DNA from 2 places in the Pseudomonas cavernae genome. Region 1 is predicted to be linked to the other one. Evidence: predicted binding sites of a transcription regulator. Region 1 holds the regulator's gene; the other holds the start of a gene.
The links. The regulator LexA, encoded in region 1, represses DNA repair genes until DNA is damaged. The targets are predictions, from matches to a motif close to CTGTNTNNNNANACAG.
Positions count from the first base shown of each region.

Region 2: a site for LexA is predicted at 8,681-8,696, ahead of recN (DNA repair protein RecN). Genes of this name have one in related genera too.

Region 1 covers NZ_CP032419.1:3,113,529-3,124,656, forward strand. The annotation lists gene mfd (transcription-repair coupling factor) at 1-195, shown strand, start outside; gene D3880_RS14175 (CsiV family protein) at 208-729, shown strand; gene D3880_RS14180 (DEAD/DEAH box helicase) at 735-3,392, shown strand; gene D3880_RS14185 (S-methyl-5'-thioinosine phosphorylase) at 3,551-4,288, opposite strand; gene nagZ (beta-N-acetylhexosaminidase) at 4,299-5,297, opposite strand; gene D3880_RS14195 (L,D-transpeptidase) at 5,319-5,843, opposite strand; gene D3880_RS14200 (TetR/AcrR family transcriptional regulator) at 5,893-6,603, opposite strand; gene lexA (transcriptional repressor LexA) at 6,836-7,444, shown strand; gene sulA (SOS-induced cell division inhibitor SulA) at 7,455-7,931, shown strand; gene D3880_RS14215 (hypothetical protein) at 8,046-8,279, opposite strand; gene D3880_RS14220 (DUF6586 family protein) at 8,352-8,867, opposite strand; gene topA (type I DNA topoisomerase) at 8,946-11,128, opposite strand, start outside.
Region 2 covers NZ_CP032419.1:904,279-915,406, reverse strand. The annotation lists gene carB (carbamoyl-phosphate synthase large subunit) at 1-2,556, opposite strand, end outside; gene carA (glutamine-hydrolyzing carbamoyl-phosphate synthase small subunit) at 2,592-3,728, opposite strand; gene dapB (4-hydroxy-tetrahydrodipicolinate reductase) at 3,913-4,716, opposite strand; gene dnaJ (molecular chaperone DnaJ) at 4,735-5,862, opposite strand; gene dnaK (molecular chaperone DnaK) at 5,977-7,893, opposite strand; gene grpE (nucleotide exchange factor GrpE) at 7,993-8,562, opposite strand; gene recN (DNA repair protein RecN) at 8,720-10,393, shown strand; gene fur (ferric iron uptake transcriptional regulator) at 10,467-10,871, opposite strand; gene D3880_RS04165 (outer membrane protein assembly factor BamE) at 10,969-11,128, shown strand, end outside.

The sequences.
Region 1 (11,128 bases):
GGCGGGCGCATCGAGTTCGCCGGCAATACCTGCGTCGATCCGCTGACCCTGATCAAGCTGATCCAGAGTCAGCCGAACCGTTACAAGTTCGAAGGCGCCACCCTGTTCAAATTCCAGGTGCCGATGGAGCGCCCGGAAGAACGCTTCAATACACTGGAGGCGCTGTTCGAGCGCCTCGCACCGCAATCTGCTTAAAGGACTGACTTCATGCGTATCTTCCGCCATCTGGCCCTGCTACTCGCTTTGTTCGCCCCGCTGGCCATGGCCGATGGGCAGTATCAGGTCGAACTGATCGTCTTCCGCCAGGCCGGCGACCCGCTGCCGGCCAGCCAGCCGGCGCCGGACGACTGGGCCGCAGGCGCGCAGGCGATCGCCGGCAGCGAGCGCGGCACCGCCCTGGATGACGCCGCCGCCAAGCTGAGCCCGGACAACGGCTATCAGGTGCTGCTGCACAAGGCCTGGGCGCAGAACCTGTCTGCCACGCCGAGCAAGGTCGCGGTCGCGGAAGGCAACCAGCAGTTCGGCCATCACCCGGTTGAAGGCACCGTCACGCTTACCCAGGTGCGCTTCACCGATGTCGCCCTGGACTTCTGGATCAACCGCTTCGATGCCGACGGCTTGCTCACCGGCAGCGAGCGCCTGAAGCAGAACGCGCGCCTGAAGAATGGCGAGCTGACCTATCTGGATCACTCCAACCTCGGCGTACTGATCAAGATCGTGCCGCTGTAACCGGCATGGACAGCATCTCGGCATTCGTCGCACGGCTGCGCAGCCTGCCCTGGACCAATGCCTTCGATGCCGCCACCCTGCGTCGCGGCGAGGGTTATGCCCGCGAGCAGCGCGTCCACGCCGTCGAGCTCAGCGGCCAGCAGCTCACCGCCCATTGCCGCGGCTCGGGCAAGCACAACTACCGCCAGCTGATCCGTCTCGACCCCGCCTTCGCGGCGGTCGCCGGCCGCTGCAGCTGCCCGGTCGGCTACAACTGCAAGCATGTGGTCGCGGTGCTCCTGCACCTGCTGGAGCAGCCGCCGCAAGCCGAGATACCAACGGCACGGCTGGAACGTCGCATCGACGACCTGCAGCCCACCCCCCTGCTCAGCCTCGGCAGCCTCACTCACGCCTACTACGATCCGCGCAACGCACGCACCCTCAGCAGCTACCAGCACCGTGCCGGGCTGGCCTTTCTTTATGAAGGCGAAAAAACCCATGGCCGCCTGGGCAAAACTGGACGGTTCCGCGCCGTCCGCGACCACGAGATACTCTCCATCGCCCGCCAACCGCAGGCCGAGCAGGCCTTGCGCAAGATCCTGCAGCAGTGCGGCTTCAGCCCCTCCCTGCGACAAAGCCAGGCGCTGCCCCCGGACTCGGCGGAAATGTTCGAACTGCCCAGCGAGGAGGCTTGGCTGAATTTCGTCCAACAGCAGTTGCCCGCACTACAGGCACAGGGCTGGCAAATCGAGATCACGCCTGGCTTCGCTTTCGACCTCACCCCGGTGGACAGCTGGTACGCCGAGCTCGACGAAGCGCCCGAGCACGATTGGTTCGAGCTGGAACTGGGCATCGTCGTCGACGGCCGGCGCATCAGCCTGTTGCCGGTGCTGCTGCGTTTGATCCAGCGCACCCCGGAACTGCTCAGTGCCCAGAGCCTGGCCAAGCGCGCGGATTCAGAAATGCTGCGCCTACAGCTCGACGCCCAGCGCTCGACGGACGGCCAGCCACTGCAAGTGCTGCTGCCCTTCGGCCGCCTCAAGCCAGTGTTGAGCACCCTCGGCGAACTCTATCTACCCGATCAGCCAGCCAGCGCCAGCCTGCGTCTGGCCGCCCCCGACGCCGCGCGCCTGCAGGGCCTGGACGGCCTGGAGCTGCACTGGCAAGGCGGCGAGCGCCTGCGCGAATTCGCCCACAAGCTACGCGACTGCCAGCATACCGTCGTCGCGCCGCCCCTTGGCCTGAATGCCGAATTACGCCCCTACCAGCTCGACGGCCTGAGCTGGATGCAGACGCTGCGCGAACTGGAAACCGGCGGCGTGCTGGGCGATGACATGGGCCTGGGCAAGACCTTGCAAAGCCTGGCCCACCTGCTCACGGAAAAGCGCGCCGGACGCCTCGACCGCCCGGCTCTGGCGGTGATGCCCACCAGCCTGATTCCCAACTGGCAGGACGAAGCCGCACGCTTTACTCCCGCGCTGCGTGTGCTGGCCCTGCACGGCCCGCAGCGCCAGCAGAATTTCCCGCATCTGGCCGACTACGATCTGCTGCTGACCACTTACGCCTTGCTGCCCCGCGACCTCGAGCGGCTACGCCAGCAACCCTTGCACGTGCTGATCCTCGACGAAGCGCAGTACATCAAGAACCCGACCAGCAAGGCGGCCCAGGCCGCCCGACAGCTCGAGGCGCGACAACGCCTGTGCTTGACCGGCACGCCGCTGGAAAATCACCTGGGCGAACTCTGGTCGCTATTCCACTTCCTCATGCCCGGCTGGCTCGGCGACAACAAACAGTTCAACCGCGACTACCGCACGCCGATCGAAAAGCATGGCGATCCCGCCCGCCTGGCTCACCTCAATGCGCGACTCAAGCCGTTCCTGCTGCGGCGCAAGAAGGAAGAGGTGGCCAAGGAACTGCCGGCCAAGAGCGAAATCGTTCACTGGGTCGAACTCAACGAGGCGCAACGCGACCTCTACGAGACGGTACGCCTAGCGATGGACCGCAAGGTGCGCGAGGAAATCGAGCGTAAGGGCCTGGGCCGCAGCCAGATCGTCATCCTTGAGGCGCTGCTGAAGCTGCGCCAGGTCTGTTGCGACCTGCGCCTGGTGAAGAGCGAAATGCCCGGGCGCAAGATCGGCAGCCATTCGAGCAAGCTCGACAGCCTGCTGGAGATGCTCGCCGAACTGCTCGAAGAGGGCCGCCGCGTGCTGCTGTTCTCGCAATTCACCTCGATGCTCGCGCTGATCGAAGAAGAACTGCAGCACCGCGAACTGCCCTATGTGCAGATCACCGGCGCCACCCGCGATCGGCGTACGCCGGTGCGGCGCTTTCAGAACGGTGAAGTGCCGCTGTTTCTGATCAGCCTTAAGGCCGGTGGCACCGGCCTCAATCTGACCGCCGCCGATACCGTGATCCACTTCGATCCCTGGTGGAATCCGGCGGCGGAAAACCAGGCCACCGACCGCGCCTATCGCATCGGCCAGGACAAGCCGGTATTCGTCTACAAGTTGATCGCCCGCGGCACCGTCGAGGAAAAGATCCAGCAGTTGCAGCAACGCAAAGCCGCCCTCGCCGCTGGCGTACTGGAAGGCGACGAGAAGGCCGATTGGCAGATTCAGCCGGAGGACATCGATGCCCTATTCGCCCCGCTGCCGGGCGCGTCCGGCAAGCGCACAGGACGTTGAGCAGCTCGCAGGCTCTTAGAGTCTGTTTACGATCTCGCGTGCTAGAGCCAGACAAGGCGAAATCGGGCGAAGAAGCGCAGTTTACGCGTTGTAAATGAGCATTCTGAGCCCGATTTCAACGCCGTATGGCCGACGCGCAGCAGATCGTAAACAGGCTCTTACGCGCCCAGCACCCGCGCCAGCACCGCCTTGACCTGGTTCATGCCATCGGCCAGTGCCCGCTCGATCTCGGCCATGGTGATCACTCCAGACGACTTGCCCGCTGCCGGGTTCACCACCAGCGCCAGACAGGCATAGGGCAGCTCCAGCTCGCGTGCCAGCACGGCTTCCGGCATCCCGGTCATGCCGACAATGTCGCAGCCGTCGCGCTCCAGTCGAGCGATCTCTGCTACGGACTCCAGCCGCGGGCCTTGGGTGCAGGCGTACACGCCGTGGCCACTATAAGCACAGCTTTCTGCCATCAGCGCAGCGGTCAGCTGCCGGCGCAGGCGCTCGTCGTAGGGGTAGCTGAAGTCGACATGGGTGACATGATCCAGCTCACCGGCGAAGAAGGTGTGTTCGCGCCCCCAGCTGTAATCGATGATCTGATGCGGCACGCAGAAGTGACCGGTGCCCATGGCCGGGTGGATGCCTCCGACCGCATTGACCGCGAGGATTGCCTCGGCGCCGGCCTGCTTGAGCGCCCACAGATTGGCGCGGTAATTCACCTGATGCGGTGGAATCCGGTGCGGATGACCGTGGCGGGCGAGGAACAGCACCTCGCGCCCGGCGTAGTTACCACGCAACACAGGGGCCGAGGGCGCGCCATAGGGTGTGTCGATATTCAGCGCGGCGCTCAGGGTCAAGCCCTCCAGCTGGGTCAGGCCAGTACCGCCGATGATGGCGTAAACGGTCATGTCGCTTTCCTCAATCAATCAACTGGGCGGTGCGCAGATCGGCCACGGCCGCCAGCCAGCGCGGCTGCTGGCGGTATTCGGTGGTCGCGAAACCCTGGCCGCGCATGCGCGCCAGACGTGCCGGCACCTGCACCCTGAGGCGCTGCAAGGCACTCAGGGCCAGCTCGGCGGCGCCGCGGTCATTGCACACCAGGCCCATGTCACAGCCGGCAGCGAGTGCCGCCTCGATGCGGCTGGCGGCATCGCCGACCACATGGGCGCCGGCCATGGACAGGTCATCGCTAAAGATCACTCCGTCGAAGCCCAACTCGCCGCGCAGGATGTCCTGCAGCCAGCGGCGGGAGAAACCGGCCGGCTGTGCGTCCACCTGCGGGTAAATGACATGCGCCGGCATCACCGCCGCCAGCTTTTTGCTGAGCTGGGCAAAAGGCCGCAGGTCATTGGCGCGGATCTGCTCCAGAGTGCGTTCGTCAATCGGGATGGCCACATGGGAATCCGCCTCAGCCCAGCCGTGACCGGGGAAATGCTTGCCGGTCGCCGCCATGCCCGCGGCATTCATGCCGCGGGTAAAGGCCCCGGCCAGCAGCGTCGCGCGTTGTGGGTCGCCCTCGAAGGCACGGCTGCCGACCACGGCGCTGCGCTGGTAGTCGAGGTCGAGCACCGGGGCGAAGCTGAGATCCAGACCGACCGCCAGCACCTCGGTGGCCATCAGCCAACCGCATTGTTCAGCCAACCACTCGGCATTGGCGTTGTCGGCTATGGCACGCATCGCCGGCAGGCGTACGAAGCCCTGGCGCAGGCGCTGCACCCGCCCGCCCTCCTGATCCACCGCCAGCAGCAGATCCGGGCGCACCGCGCGAATGGCCGCGCTCAACTCGCGCACCTGACGGGGATGCTCGATATTGCGCGCAAACAGGATCAAACCACCCACTTGCGGTTGCCGAAGAATCAGCCGGTCTTCAGCGGTCAGCCAGGTGCCGCCGATATCCAGCATCAAAGAGCCTTGCAGGCTTGAAGTCATAACGAATCCTTACACGAGTTCGGCCGCGGCCCAGTCCGGGCACGGCGCTTCATCGATTAGCACCGCACAGTGGATGGGAACACGCGGGAAGAGTTCCAGCAGATCGGCATTGCGCAAACGAATGCAGCCGTGGGAGAGCGGCACACCCATGGGCTCGCTATCGGGCGTACCGTGCAGGTAGATGTAGCGGCGGAAGGTATCGACGCCGCCGAGACGGTTGCGGCCTGGCTCGCAGCCACTCAGCCAGAGGATACGGGTGAGAATCCAGTCGCGCCCGGGAAATTGCGCATTCAGTTCAGTGGACCAGACTTCGCCGGTCCAACGTCGCCCACGCAGCACTGCCCCTGCTGGCAAGCTTTCGCCGATTTTTGCCCGCACCTGATGCAGGCCACGCGGAGTACAACCCGAGCCATGGCGCTCGCCGGCCCCCTTCAACGCCGTAGAAACCGGCAGGCGCAGCACCAGCCGCCCGGCGGCGAAGCCATAAAGGCACTGGTCGGCGAGAGAAATGTGCAGAAGATCGAGAGTGCGCATGGGCGGCTAGCTTAGCCGATCAGGCCAGCCGCGCCCACCGCCAGGCGGGTCAGACCTTGGCCGCAGCCGGGGTCGCCGTCTTGCTGCGCGGTTTCAGTTGCGCGGCAGCCAGAGCCTCATCGGTCACCCCGCTGTCGGCCCGCATGGCCGCCGCCAGAAACGGCACCATCAGGCGCATCACCTGCTCAATGGAGGTGTTGACGCCGAAGTCATTTTCGGCAATTGCCCGCAATGCCTTGATCCCGGACATGCTGAACGCCGCCGCGCCGAGCATGAAGTGGATGCGCCAGAACAGTTCGAGCGGCGGAATGCGCGGAGCCCCCTCATGCAACAACATCATGTAACGGCGAAACACCTTGCCATAGGCGTCTTCCAGATAGCGCCGCAGATGCCCCTGGCTCTGGCTGAAGGCCAGACCGAGCAAGCGCATGAAAATCGACAGATCGTTGCCGCTGCGCGGCTTTACCGCCAGCGCTTGCTCGACCAGGATCTCCAGCAACTCCTCGAGACTGGCCTTATGCTCGGCCCTAGCCTGCCGACGATCCAGTTCGCGCTCGAGACTGTTGCAGAAAGGTCCGAGAAAGCGCGAGAACACCGCCTGAATCAGCGCTTTCTTCGAACCGAAGTGATAGTTCACCGCCGCCAGGTTGACCCCGGCCTTGCTGGTAATCGAACGCAACGAGGTCTCAGCGAAACCTTTTTCGGCGAACAACTGTTCTGCTGCGTCGAGAATACGTTCGACGGTTTCCGACTGGGCCATTACAAATATACCTAACAAACACTTGTTTGAAACATACGTACCACCCTGCTCGCTTGTCAAGCAACGCATGCAGGCTCCAGCCAGCTTGCTTGCGAGCCCGCTAATCATAAGCCTAAACCAGACGCTGATTGGGACGCGTAAGTTACAGCGGCCTGACAATCCAAGCAGGGATTGCCAAGGCCGAATCACTGTATATAATTCCAGTCACTGTATAAAAAAACAGAGTACAGCCATGCTGAAGCTAACGCCGCGCCAAACCGAGATTCTGGAGTTCATCAAGCGTTGCCTGGAAGATAACGGCTACCCTCCGACGCGCGCGGAAATCGCCCAGGAACTCGGCTTCAAGTCACCCAATGCCGCCGAAGAACATCTCAAGGCGCTGGCCCGCAAAGGCGCCATCGAGATGACCCCCGGGGCCTCCCGTGGTATCCGCATCCCCGGTTTCGAACCGAGCAGTGAGGAAGAAGGTCTGCCCATCATCGGCCGAGTCGCGGCCGGCGCGCCGATCTTGGCGCAACAGAATGTCGAAGAGGCCTGCCGGATCAACCCAGCCTTTTTCCAGCCTGCCGCCGATTATCTGTTACGCGTACGCGGCATGAGCATGAAGGACGTCGGCATCCTTGATGGCGACCTACTGGCAGTGCATACCACCCGCGAAGCACGCAATGGCCAGATCGTCGTGGCCCGGCTGGATGATGAGGTCACAGTGAAACGCTTCAAACGCGAAGGCAACAAGGTCTGGCTGATTGCCGAAAACCCCGAATTCGCCCCCATCGAAGTAGATCTGGAAACCCAGGATCTGATCATTGAAGGTTTGAGTGTCGGCGTAATCCGCCGCTAGAGGAGGCTTTATGCAGTTCCCGCAGTCGCTCAGTCGTACTCAGCTTCCACTGTTCGAGGCCTTTCTGGCTCAACCCGTGGCGCCGTCGATACCCGAAATTGCAGATACCGCCGCCTGGTTCGATGAACCTGAAACGTTCAGTGAACTGTCGCTGCGGGGTGCCGTAGGCAACCGCCTGCATCTGCTGGCGCCGATCCTCCGGGAATTAAGCGAGAACCTCGATGCCCGTTGGCTGACCTTAATCGCTCCACCCGCCAGCCTGACCCAAGCTTGGCTGCGCGACACCGGCCTGAACCGCGAGCGCATCCTGATTCTGCAACCAAGTCAGGGCCAAAGTGCTCTGCAACTGGCTTGCGAGGCCCTGCGCCTCGGCCGCAGTCACACAGTTGTCAGCTGGCTACACCCGCTACATAGCCCAGCGCGCCAGGAACTGGCCGCCGCCGCCCGCCAGGGTGGTGCTCAGAGCCTGAATATCAGCCTGGGTTGACAGAAAAGCCGAGAGCTCGACTCCCCTCGGCACAAGGATGTGCCACTCTCACCATGCGAGCACGGCCTACAGCAGCGCTCAATCGATTTATCGCCTTACCCCACCGCACTCGACTCAGTGCAGCACTCGCGGCTCTTCATCGCGGTCGAAATCGCCTTCCGCCAGGCGCCCTGCCATCTGCACCCCGACATTCAGCATGGCTTTGGCCACCTCAATATGGTGGCCCTGCAGAAAAGTCTTGGCATCGGCGGAAAAGTCCAGAGTCACCAATGCCTCTTGATCCTCGGCGCGTCGCAAGGCAATACGCCCGTCGGGCAATTCCACGATTTCAAGAAAGGATGTAGACATCAGAACCTCCAGAAAAGGGCCGCGAGTGTACCAGTCGGCTGGGGTTCTGCCCTAGCCCAGGCGCCAAGCGACTCAGCACTCACTGAGCGACTCACGAAAACGCAGCGCCAGCCCTTTCAGCTGTTGCCGCCAGTCCTCAAGCTCCTGGCGCGCCAGTGGCACTTCTTCATCCAGGCTGACCGACTCGATCAACGGCAAGGCCGGATCGACTTTGGCCTTCTTGGGTGCCTGCGGTGGCTGAAATAACGCCGCATACGCGGCCAATAGCTGCGCCAGCCAGGTTTCCGACTGCTGCGCCAGCTCGACCAACTCGGCCAGCTCCGGACAGGGTGCCTGACTTAACACCTCAGGCAGCAGGAACAGCTCGACGCGCGGCACATGGCTTTGCGGCAGGCGGTAATAGCCCGCGATCTCATGACACAGTCCGAGCAAGGCGCCATAGAGATGGAACAGCACCGCCTCGCGTTCGGACTGGATCAGCGCCTGGGCATTCATCGCCCGCCCTTCTTCCGCCTGCTGCCAGGCAGTGAGGGCCAGGCCGGCGAAATACAGTTTCTGGTTCGTGCGGGTATAGAGTTCGTGGGCCATTGCAGCGCCCTCCACGGCAAGTACGTTCACTATACGCGCGCCAGCTGGAGACCGGCGCGCGCTTATCCGATTGGGTGTTTAGCGCTTGTCTTCGACCTTCCAGGCGCCACCGCTGTAGAAGGCGCGCCAGCCGGTCGGCTTGCCCTCCACCTCGGACTGCACGTATTGCTCCTTGGTCTTGCGGCTGAAACGGATCACCGCTGGACGCCCTTCCGGATCCTTCTTCGGCGCCTCAAGCAGGAAGTGATATTTCGCATCCAGCTCATCCTTGTGTGGAATCAGCTCGAGCACCAGCGGCGCACGGGTCTCGCGGTTCTTCGGGAACTGGCTGGCGGCCAGGAACAGGCCGGAAGCGCCGTCACGCAGCACATAAGTGTCGTTGACCTTCTCGCACTTGAGCTCTGGCATCTTGATCGGGTCGATCTTCGGCGGCGCGGCCTCGCCGCTCTTCAGCAGCTTGCGAGTGTTCTTGCAGGACGCATTGGTGCAACCGAAGAACTTGCCGAAGCGACCAGTCTTCAACTGCATCTCGCTGCCGCACTTGTCGCACTCCAGGCTCGGGCCTTCGTAGCCCTTGATGCGGTACTGCCCTTCCTCGATTTCATAGCCGGAACAATCCGGGTTGTTGCCGCAGATATGCAGCTTGCGCTTCTCGTCGAGCAGATAAGCATCCATTGCCGTGCTGCAGACCGGGCAACGATGCTTGCCGAGCAACACGCGCGACTCCGATTCGCCCTCGTCATCGGCGGCGATCTCGTCGCCCGGAATCAGGTTGACGGTCGCCTTGCAGCGTTCTTTCGGCGGCAGCGCGTAACCGGAGCAGCCGAGGAACACGCCGGTGGAAGCGGTACGAATCATCATCGGCCGGCCGCATTCGCGGCAGTGAATATCGGTCAGGGTCGGCTGGTTGGCGCGCATGCCGCTGTCGCTAGTTTCGGCCAGCTCGAGCTTTTTCTTGAAGTCGCCATAGAACTCGTCGAGCAGGTGCTTCCAGTCACGCTCGCCCTGGGCGACATCATCGAGATGCTCTTCCATACCGGCGGTGAAACCGTAATCCATCAGATGAGAAAAACTCTCGCTCAGGCGCTCGGTGACGATGTCGCCCATCTTCTCCGAGTAGAAACGGCGGTTATGCACGGTCACATAGCCGCGCTCTTGGATGGTCGAGATGATCGCCGCATAGGTCGACGGCCGGCCGATGCCACGCTTCTCCAATTCCTTGACCAGGCTGGCTTCGGAATAGCGCGCCGGCGGCTTGGTGAAGTGCTGACTGGGGTCGAGCTTGAGCAGCTTGAGCACTTCGCCTTCGTTCATCTCCGGCAGCACGTCGTCATCGCCGGGCTTGCTCTGTTGCGGCAGCACGCGGGTGTAACCGTCGAACTTGAGGATGCGACCCTTGGCGCGCAGTTCAAACTCGCTCGCCTTGACGCTGACGCTGGTGGACAGATATTCCGCCGGCGGCATCTGGCAGGCGACGAATTGGCGCCAGATCAGGTCATACAGGCGCTCGGCATCGCGCTCCATGCCGGACAGCTGAGTCGGCTTGAGGTTGACGTCGGACGGGCGAATCGCCTCGTGCGCCTCCTGGGCGCCCTCTTTGCTCGAATAGACAATTGGCTTGGCCGGCAGATATTTCTTACCAAACTCACCCTCGATAAAGCCACGCGCCATCTCTACGGCATCCTGCGAGAGGTTGGTCGAGTCGGTACGCATATAGGTGATATAGCCGGCCTCGTAGAGACGCTGGGCCATCATCATGGTCTTCTTCACGCCGAAGCCGAGGCGGTTACTCGCCGCTTGCTGCAACGTGGAGGTAATAAAAGGTGCGGAAGGCTTGCTGCTGGTCGGCTTGTCTTCGCGCTTGATCACGCTATAGCTGGACGCCTTGAGCTTCTCCAGCGCGGCGGTGGCCTGGGATTCATTCAGCGGCTTGAATGCTTCGCCATTTTGCCGAGCGACTTCGAAGCGCACGTTGGCGCCCTTGGCCGTGCCCAGATCTGCATGGATCTCCCAGTATTCTTCAGGCACGAACGCGCGAATTTCTTTCTCGCGCTCGACGACCAGCTTCACGGCTACCGACTGCACGCGGCCGGCGGAAAGGCCCCGGGCGATCTTCTGCCACAGCAGAGGGGAAACCATGTAACCCACCACGCGATCGAGGAAACGTCGCGCCTGCTGGGCGTTGACTCGGTTGATATCCAGCTCGCCCGGTTGCGAGAACGCTTCCTGGATCGCCTTCTTGGTGATTTCATTGAACACCA
Region 2 (11,128 bases), 2.2 Mb from region 1:
GACGAACGGCACGGTCCGCGAGGCGCGCGGGTTTACCTCGATGACGAAGATATCCTCGCCCTGCACGGCCATCTGCACATTCATCAGACCGACCACGCCGAGCTCCAGAGCCATCTTCTTGACCTGCTCGCGGATCTCGTCCTGGATGTGCTTGGGCAGCGAGTACGGCGGCAGCGAGCACGCCGAGTCGCCGGAATGCACGCCGGCCTGCTCGATGTGCTGCATGATCGCGCCGATCACCACGTCGGTGCCGTCGCACACCGCATCGATATCCACTTCGATGGCGCAATTGAGGAAGTGATCGAGCAGCACCGGGCTGTCGTTCGACACTTGCACCGCTTCGCGCATGTAGCGCTTCAGCTCGTCTTCTTCGTAGACGATTTCCATCGCCCGGCCGCCGAGCACGTAGGACGGGCGCACCACCAGCGGGTAACCGATGACCTTGGAAGCGCGGATCGCCTCTTCTTCGCTGCGCGCGGTGGCGTTGGCCGGCTGACGCAGGTTGAGACGCTGGACCATCTGCTGGAAGCGCTCGCGGTCTTCGGCGCGGTCGATGGCATCCGGGCTGGTGCCGATGATCGGCACGCCGGCCTCTTCCAGGGCGCGGCACAGTTTCAGCGGGGTCTGCCCGCCGTACTGGACGATCACGCCCTTTGGCTGCTCGACGCGGACGATCTCCAGCACGTCCTCCAGGGTCACCGGCTCGAAGTACAGGCGATCGGAGGTGTCGTAGTCGGTGGAGACGGTTTCCGGGTTGCAGTTGACCATGATGGTCTCGTAGCCGTCTTCGCGCATCGCCAGCGCGGCGTGCACGCAGCAGTAGTCGAACTCGATGCCCTGGCCGATACGGTTGGGGCCGCCGCCGAGGATCATGATCTTGTCGCGGCTCGACGGGTTGGCCTCGCACTCCTCCTCATAGGTCGAGTACATGTAGGCGGTGTCGGTGGCGAACTCGGCGGCGCAGGTGTCGACGCGCTTGAACACCGGCAGCACCTTCAGCTTGTGGCGGTGGCTGCGCAGGTTCTTCTCGGTGACGCCGAGCAGCTTGGCCAGACGCGCATCGGAGAAGCCCTTGCGCTTGAGCTTGCGCATCAACTCGACGTCGATGCTGGACAGGCCGAGGGTCTTGACCTTGGCCTCGTCCTTGACCAGGTCCTCGATCTGCACCAGGAACCACTCGTCGATGCGGGTCAGCTCAAACACTTCCTCGATGCTCTTGCCGGCGCGGAAGGCATCGGCGACGTACCAGATGCGCTCCGCGCCCGGCACGGTCAGTTCGCGCTTGAGGATGTGCTCGCTCTCCGGATTGCTCAGATCGAGCTTCGGATCGAAACCGTTGGCACCGACTTCCAGACCGCGCAGGGCTTTCTGCATCGACTCCTGGAAGGTGCGGCCGATGGCCATGACTTCACCGACGGACTTCATCTGGGTGGTCAGGCGGGCGTCGGCCTTAGGGAATTTCTCGAAGGCGAAACGCGGGATCTTGGTGACGACGTAGTCGATCGCCGGCTCGAACGACGCCGGGGTGCGACCGCCGGTGATATCGTTCTGCAGCTCGTCGAGGGTGTAACCGACCGCCAGCTTGGCGGCGATCTTGGCGATCGGGAAGCCGGTGGCCTTGGAGGCCAGCGCCGAGGAGCGCGATACGCGCGGGTTCATCTCGATCACCACCATACGCCCGGTGTTCGGGCAGATACCGAACTGCACGTTGGAGCCGCCGGTTTCCACGCCGATCTCGCGCAGTACCGCCAGCGAGGCGTTGCGCAGGATCTGGTATTCCTTGTCGGTCAGGGTCTGCGCCGGAGCGACGGTGATGGAGTCGCCGGTATGCACGCCCATCGGGTCGAAGTTCTCGATCGAGCAGACGATGATGCAGTTGTCCTTCTTATCACGGACCACTTCCATCTCGTACTCTTTCCAACCGATCAGCGACTCGTCGATCAGCAACTCCTTGGTCGGCGACAAGTCCAGACCACGGGCGCAGATTTCCTCGAACTCTTCACGGTTGTAGGCGATGCCGCCGCCGGTGCCGCCCATGGTGAAGGACGGCCGGATGATGCACGGGAAGCCGACCTTTTCCAGCACCCCGTAGGCATCTTCCATGCTGTGGGCGATGCCGGAGACCGGGCAGGCCAGGCCGATGTCTTTCATCGCCCTGTCGAAGCGCGAGCGGTCTTCAGCCTTGTCGATGGTGTCGGCGTTGGCGCCGATCATTTCGACGCCGAACTTAGCCAACACACCGTGGTGCTCCAGATCCAGCGCGCAGTTCAGCGCGGTCTGGCCACCCATGGTCGGCAGCAGCGCATCCGGGCGCTCCTTCTCGATGATCTTGGCCACGGTCTGCCACTTGATCGGCTCGATGTAGGTGGCATCGGCCATGGCCGGGTCGGTCATGATGGTGGCTGGGTTGGAGTTCACCAGAATGACGCGGAAACCCTCTTCCTTCAGCGCCTTGCAGGCCTGGGCGCCGGAATAGTCGAACTCGCAGGCCTGGCCGATGACGATGGGGCCAGCGCCGAGGATGAGGATGCTTTTGATGTCTGTACGTTTTGGCATGTGTCTTACTCGAATCCTTGGGTCAGTCGGCAGGCTTAGCGGCGCTTGGCCATGGCTTCGATGAAGCGGTCGAACAGCGGGGCCACATCATGTGGACCGGGGCTGGCTTCCGGGTGACCCTGGAAGCTGAAGGCCACCTTGTCGGTGCGCTCGACGCCCTGCAGAGTGCCGTCGAACAGCGACTTATGGGTGGCGCGCAGGTTGCCCGGCAGGGTCGCCTCGTCCACGGCGAAACCGTGGTTCTGGCTGGTGATCATCACCACGCCGCTGTCGAGATCCTGCACCGGGTGGTTGGCGCCGTGGTGGCCCAGATCCATCTTCACGGTCTTAGCGCCGGAGGCCAGGGCCAGCAGCTGGTGGCCGAGGCAGATGCCGAATACCGGGATCTCGGTCTGCAGCACGTCCTTGATCGCCTGGATCGCGTAATCGCAGGGCTCCGGATCACCTGGGCCATTGGACAGGAACACGCCATCCGGATTCAGCGCCAGCACTTCGCTGGCCGGGGTCTGCGCCGGCACCACGGTCAGGCGGCAGCCGCGCGCTACCAGCATGCGCAAAATGTTCAGCTTGACGCCGTAGTCGTAGGCGACCACGTGGTACTTCAGCTCGGCCGCGGGGATTTGCGGGTGGCTGTCGTCCTTCAGGTCCCACACACCGGAGCGCCACTCGTAGCGCTCGGCGGTAGTGACCACCTTGGCCAGGTCCATGCCTTTCAGGCCGGGGAAACTGCGTGCCAGTTCCAGGGCTTTTTCTTCGCTGATGTCGTCGCCGGCGAGGATGCAGCCGTTCTGCGCGCCTTTTTCGCGCAGGATACGAGTCAGGCGACGGGTATCGATACCGGCGATAGCGACGGTGCCGTTTTCCTTCAGATAATCCGGCAGCGACTGCTTGTTGCGCCAGTTGCTGGCCAGCAGCGGCAGGTCGCGGATGATCAGGCCAGCCGCCCACACCCGGCTGGACTCAGCGTCTTCCGGCGTGGTGCCGGTGTTGCCGATGTGCGGATAGGTCAGGGTGACGATTTGCTGGGCATAGGAAGGGTCGGTAAGGATTTCCTGGTAGCCGGTCATGGCGGTGTTGAACACCACCTCGCCGATAGTGTGGCCATCGGCGCCGATGGCTTCGCCGCGAAAGATGCTGCCATCGGCAAGGGCGAGTATGGCTGGCTTAGTCAAGAAGACCTCCCGTAATCAAGGCTTGAAGCAAACGCAGATTGTAAAAAAGCGGGATGACGTTCGAACCGTCACCCCGCTTTTTTATTTGATTCATTCTGCGTAACTTTTAGTGGATACACTAAAGCGCGCAGCTTACAGAAAAACGCCTTTTTGGTCTACCGCCATCTAGCCCGGCGGGCATCCCTCAGCGCAAGCCGAGCACATCCTGCATGTCGTACAGGCTCGCTTCCTGCCCCTCCAACCACTGCGCCGCCCGCACTGCACCCCTGGCAAAGGTCATGCGACTGGAGGCCTTGTGGGTGATTTCCACGCGCTCGCCATCGGCAGCGAACAGCACGGTATGGTCGCCGACTACATCGCCGGCGCGCACGGTGGCGAAGCCGATGGTTTCGCGCTGACGAGCACCGGTCTGGCCTTCGCGACCGTAGACGGCAACCTGCTGCAGATCCCGCCCCAGCGCCTGGGCCACCACTTCGCCCATGCGCAGCGCAGTACCCGACGGCGCGTCGACCTTGTGCCGATGGTGGGCCTCGATGATCTCGATATCCACCTCGTCGCCGAGCACCCGCGCCGCGGTATCCAGCAATTTCAGGCAGAGATTGACGCCGACGCTGAAGTTGGCCGCGAAGACAATCGGGATATCCTTGGCCGCCTCGGCCAGACGCTGTTTTTCCTCGACGGAAAAGCCGGTAGTGCCGATGACCATGGCCTTGCCGGCCTGGCGGCAGACTTCCAGGTTCTTCAGGGTCACCGACGGATGGGTGAAATCGATCAGCACATCGAACTCGCCGACGACCTTGGCCAGATCCGCCGACAACGGCACACCGATCCGCCCGATGGCCGCCAGCTCACCGGCATCGGCGCCGACCAGGCTGCTGTCCGGGCGATCGATTGCCGCCGTCAGCCCCGCGTCGGTGGCTTGCTGGATCGCCTCGATCAGGGTCTTGCCCATGCGCCCAGCGGCGCCCATCACGGCTATACGTCGCATTTCAGCTCCTCAAACAGCTTACACATCACCGAAGAAACGCTTCACACCCTCGAACCAGCCACTGGCCTTGGGCGAGTGCGAGGTGTCGCCTTGCAGCGTGCCGCGAAACTCTTCGAGCAACTCGCGCTGACGCCTGTCCAGATGCACCGGGGTTTCCACCGCGACCCGGCACATCAGATCGCCAGCGGCACCACCACGCACCGGAGCCACACCCTTGCCGCGCAGACGAAACAGCTTGCCGGTCTGGGTGCCCTCGGGAATCTTCAGCTTGACTCGGCCATCCAGGGTTGGCACTTCCAGCTCGCCGCCCAGCGCCGCGTCGGCGAAGCTGATCGGCACTTCGCAGTACAGATGCTTGCCGTCACGCTGGAAGATCGAGTGCTCGCGGACGTTGACCACCACATACAGGTCGCCCGCCGGGCCGCCATGTACGCCAGCTTCGCCCTCGCCCGAGAGACGAATGCGGTCACCGTTGTCGACCCCAGCCGGCACCTTGACCGACAGCGTCTTGTGCTCTTCCACCCGGCCGTGGCCATGGCAGCTGCCACAGGGGTCGGTGATCATCTTGCCGCTACCGTGACAGCGCGGACAGGTCTGCTGCACCGAGAAGAAGCCTTGCTGCATGCGCACCTGGCCGATACCGCCGCAGGTGGTACAGGTCACCGGACTGGTGCCCTTCTTGGCGCCGGAACCCTCGCAAATCTTGCAGTTGACCAGGGTCGGCACGCGAATGGTCACCGTGGTGCCGCGTACCGCCTCTTCCAGATCCAGCTCGAGGGTGTAGCGCAGATCGCTGCCGCGCTGCACGCCACCGCGCGAGCCGCCGCGACCGCCACCGAAGAAATCGCTGAACACATCGCCGAAGATGTCGGAGAAGTTGGCACCACCGCCAAAGCCCGCACCACCACCCCCCATGCTCGGATCGACGCCGGCATGGCCGTATTGGTCGAAGGCCGCGCGCTTGCTGCCGTCGGACAACACTTCATAGGCCTCGTTGGCCTCCTTGAAGTGCTCCTCCGCAGCTTTATCGCCAGGATTACGGTCCGGATGGTATTTCATTGCCAAGCGCCGGTAAGCCTTCTTCAGCTCCGCCTCGCTGGCACCGCGCTCGACCCCGAGCACTTCGTAATAGTCACGCTTAGCCATATTTCTGCTGCACTCTCAAATTCACATCATCCAGATACGCCGACGCGGGAGAAGGCTCCCGCGCGGCGAATCGTGCCCGCCGCATGGCGACGGGTTGGGGCGGAAGCGTGACCCTTACTTGTGGTCCTTGACCTCTTCGAACTCGGCATCGACCACATCGTCGGCGCCGCCTTTCGACTCGTCGGCAGCATGGGCCGCCTCGGCGCCTTGCGGCTGCTCGGCATACATCTTCTGCGCCAGCGGCGTGGTGGCTTCGGACAGGGCGTTCATCTTCGCCTCGATCAGCGCCTTGTCGTCGCCTTTGACGGCGGCGTCCAGCTCGCCGAGAGCCTTCTCGATAGCGGTCTTCTCGTCGGCAGTGGCCTTGTCCCCGGCTTCGGTGAGCATCTTGCGAGTCGCGTGGACCAGCGCGTCGCCCTGGTTGCGAGCACCGGCCAGCTCTTCGAACTTGCGGTCTTCCTCGGCGTTGGCCTCGGCGTCACGCACCATTTGCTCGATCTCTTCCTCGGACAGACCGGAGTTGGCCTTGATCACGATGGACTGCTGCTTGCCGGTGGCCTTGTCTTTCGCGCCGACGTGCAGGATGCCGTTGGCGTCGATGTCGAAGGTCACTTCGATCTGCGGCACGCCGCGCGGCGCCGGCGGAATCTCGGCCAGGTCGAACTTGCCCAGCGACTTGTTCTGCGCGGCTTGCTTGCGCTCGCCCTGCAGCACGTGGATGGTCACCGCGGCCTGGTTGTCGTCGGCCGTCGAGAACACCTGCGACTTCTTGGTCGGGATGGTGGTGTTCTTCTCGATCAGCGCGGTCATCACCCCACCCATGGTTTCGATGCCGAGGGTCAGCGGGCTGACGTCGAGCAGCAGCACGTCCTTGACATCGCCGGCCAGGACCGCACCTTGAATGGCGGCGCCCATGGCCACGGCTTCGTCCGGGTTGACGTCCTTGCGCGGCTCTTTGCCGAAGAAATCGGAGACCAGTTTCTGTACCAGCGGCATGCGGGTCTGGCCGCCGACCAGGATCACGTCATGGATGGTGGCCGCGTCGATGCCGGCATCTTTCAGGGCGATGCGGCACGGCTCGATGGTGCGCTGCACCAGATCTTCCACTAGAGACTCCAGCTTGGCGCGGGAAATCTTCACGTTCAGGTGCTTCGGACCGGACGCATCGGCGGTGATGTACGGCAGGTTGACGTCGGTCTGCTGGCTCGAGGACAGCTCGATCTTGGCCTTCTCCGCCGCCTCTTTCAGGCGCTGCATGGCCAGCGGATCGCCCTTGAGGTTGATGCCGCTTTCCTTCTTGAACTCGTCGACCAGGTAGTCGATCAGGCGGATGTCGAAGTCTTCGCCACCGAGGAAGGTATCGCCGTTGGTGGCCAGCACTTCGAACTGGTGCTCGCCGTCAACTTCGGCGATCTCGATCACCGACACGTCGAAGGTACCGCCGCCTAGGTCATAAACGATAACGGTGTGATCGCCCTTGGCCTTGTCCATACCGTAGGCCAGCGCGGCCGCGGTCGGCTCGTTGATGATGCGCTTGACGTCCAGGCCGGCGATGCGACCGGCGTCTTTGGTGGCCTGGCGCTGGCTGTCGTTGAAGTAGGCCGGCACGGTGATCACCGCTTCGGTGACCGGCTCGCCGAGATAGTCTTCGGCGGTCTTCTTCATCTTCTTCAGCACTTCCGCGGAGATTTGCGGCGGCGCCATCTTCTGGCCCTTCACTTCCACCCAGGCGTCGCCGTTGTCGGCCTTGACGATCTTGTACGGAACCATCTGGATGTCTTTCTGCACCACGCCTTCTTCGAAGCGACGGCCGATCAAACGTTTCACCGCGTACAGGGTGTTGTGCGGGTTGGTCACCGCCTGGCGCTTGGCCGACTGACCGACCAGGGTTTCGCCATCATTGGTGTAAGCGATGATCGACGGTGTGGTCCGCGCGCCTTCAGCGTTCTCGATGACCTTGACACTGCCGTTTTCCAGAATGGAGACGCAGGAGTTGGTGGTCCCCAGGTCGATACCGATAATTTTGCCCATTTTCACTCTCCCGAAACTTGGTTTTCATCGCGGCCTGGTTGCAGGGCCGCGGTAGCACTAATTCGCTTGGTTAAACAGATGGGGGCCGGCTCGCTGATTTCAAGCCTGCTCATCAATCGAAGGCGGCGCTTCCTCCGGCGCCTTGCTCACCACCACCATGGCGGGGCGCAGCAGACGGCCGTTGAGCAGATAACCCTTCTGGAACACCTTGAGCACGCTACCCGGCTCGACATGGGTGCTTTCCTGCATGGCCATGGCCTGATGGTGCTCGGGGTTGAACGGCGCGCCGTGCGGATCCACTGCCTCGAGCTGATAACGCTTGAGGGTGTCGTGGAACAGCTTGAGGGTCAGCTCAATGCCTTCACGCACCGACTTCAGCGCCTCATCATCCGGATTGGACAGCTCAAGACCGCGCTCCAGGCTGTCGATGACCGGCAGCAGATCGCCGGCGAATTTCTCCAGGGCGAACTTGCGCGCCTTCTCCACATCCTGCTCGGCACGCCGGCGCACGTTCTGCAGATCGGCCGCAACGCGCAGCGACTGATCCTGGGCCGCCGCCAGCTGCTCCTCCAGCGCCTGCACGCGGGCGACGAACTCGTCGCTCGACACTGCCTCCGCTGCGGGACTTGCCTCGGGGTTCTGGTTGTCCAGGGTCTGTTCTTCAGCCATGCGCTCCTCCTCTCTCAAATCGCCGCGGGGTGAATAACCCGCTCTTCTGTCCGCCTATATGGGGGCGCATTTTTTCGCTTCAAGGGCCGTCGACTGGTTGTCAGGCGGAAAATGACTACTGTATAAATACACAGCCACTGCACTTCAGGGGATCGCCATGCTGGTTCATCTGTCCATTCACAACTACGCCATCGTCGAACACCTCGACCTCGAACTGAATGGCGGCATGAGCGTGATCACCGGCGAAACCGGCGCGGGCAAGTCGATCATGCTCGACGCTCTCAGCCTGGCCCTCGGCGATCGCGCCGACAACGGCGCGGTCCGCCCCGGCGCGGACAAGGCCGACATCCTCGCCAGCTTCGACCTCACCGCCATTGCCGAAGCCCGCGCCTGGCTTGATGAACGCGACCTGGACAACGACGGCCCGTGCATCCTCCGGCGGGTAATCACCGCCGAAGGCCGCTCACGCGGCTACATCAACGGCTCGCCCTGCCCGCTCGGCGATCTCAAGGCCCTTGGCGAACTGCTGATCGACATCCACAACCAGCACGAGCACCAGTCGCTGCTGAAACCGGACACCCATCGCCGCCTGCTCGACGAGTACGCCGGCAGTCAGGAACTGGCCCGCCAGGTCCAGCTCGCCGCCCAGCGCTGGCGCCAGACCCGCCAAGAGCTGGAGCGCATTTCCAGCGCCAGCGACGAACAGCGCGCCCGCCACCAACTGCTCAGCTATCAGCTAGAGGAACTGGACAACCTGGCACTCGGTGAAAATGAGCTGGACCAGCTGGAGCAGGAGCACAAAACCCTGGCCAGCGCCGAGAGGCTGCTCGGCGCCTGCCGGCAAGTGCTCGAACTGTGCAGCGAAAGCGATGCCGGCAATGTGCTCTCGGCCCTGACCGGCAGCCTGCAGCGGCTGACCGCCTTTCCCCATCAGCCCGGCGCCCTCGGCGAAGCGACCAACCTGCTGGCCAGCGCACAGATCCAGGTCGAGGAAGCCGTCGGTGAACTCAATCGCTTTCTCGATCATTTCGACGCCGACCCGCAACGCCAGCAACTGCTAGAGGAACGCCTCGACAGCATCTACACCCTGGCGCGCAAGCACCGGGTGCAGCCCGTCGACTTGACCGGCCTGCAACAACAACTCTTCGAGGAACTGGAAGGCCTGAACGCCGACGACCAGGCCGGAGAGCGCCTGAGTGAAGAACTGGCCGCCTACGCCCGCCACTATCAGGAGAAAGCCACTCAGCTCAGCGAACTGCGCCAGCAGGCCGCCGGCACACTGGCCACCGCCGTGGAAAGCGAAATGCAGCGCCTGGGCATGCCCGGCGGCCGCTTCAGCATCGAACTGCGCACCAGCGAACAGGGCGACCCGCAACCCAATGGCCTGGAACAGGTTGAGTTTCTGGTCAGCGCCAACCCCGGCCAGCCTCTCAAGGCCCTAGCCAAGGTCGCCTCCGGCGGCGAGCTGTCGCGCATCAGCCTGGCGATCCAGGTGATCACCGCGCAGACCTCGCGAGTGCCGACCCTGGTGTTCGACGAAGTGGACGTCGGCATCGGCGGCCCCACCGCCGAGGTGGTCGGCCAACTACTGCGCCGCCTTGGCGAGCGCGGCCAGGTGCTGACCGTCACCCACCTGCCGCAAGTGGCGGCCCAGGGCCATCAGCATCTGTTCGTGCACAAGGCTCGCGGCACGGAGGCCACCCACACCGCCGTGGCCGCGCTGGACGCGGCCGGCCGCGTCGAGGAGATTGCACGCATGCTCGGCGGGGTCGACCTCACCGAAGAATCCCTGGCCCATGCGCGAAAAATGGTCAGCAGCGCCAACAGCTGACCGGCATCGCGTAAAAAGCAAAAAGGCGACCCGAGGTCGCCTTTTTATTTGTCCGCAAGCGGCTTAAGAAGCCTTACTTCTTCTTGCGCACGTACAGCACCAGATTGTGATCGACCAGTTCGAAGCCGTGCTCCTTGACGATCTCTTTCTGACGCTTCTCGATCTCGGTGTCGAAGAACTCGACCACTTCACCGCTGTCGACGCAGACCATGTGGTCGTGGTGACCGCTGTCGGCCAACTCGAACACTGCGTGACCGCCATCGAAGTTATGACGCACCACCAGCCCCGCCGCCTCGAACTGGGTCAGCACCCGATAGACAGTGGCCAGACCAACGTCTTCACCCGCCTCCATCAGTGCCTTGTAGACATCTTCCGCACTCATGTGGCGATGCTCGGCGGAGTCGAGCATCTGCAGGATCTTGACCCGTGGCAGGGTCACTTTCAGGCCAGCTTTGCGTAGTTCGCTATTTTCAACCATGGTCAGCTTTCTCGTGGCCGCAGGTTCGCAGCAGCCTTCAATACGGGTATGATCGGTGGTCAAGTTGCCCAGCCAAGATAGTGGAAGTCACCCACCGATGCAAAACACCAAGCTCATGCTGACTGGTCTCACCCTCGTGGGACTGCTCGCACTCGCCGGCTGTTCGTTCCCCGGGGTTTACAAAATCGACATTCAACAGGGCAATGTCGTTACTCAGGATATGATAGACCAGCTGAAGCCTGGAATGACCCGCCGGC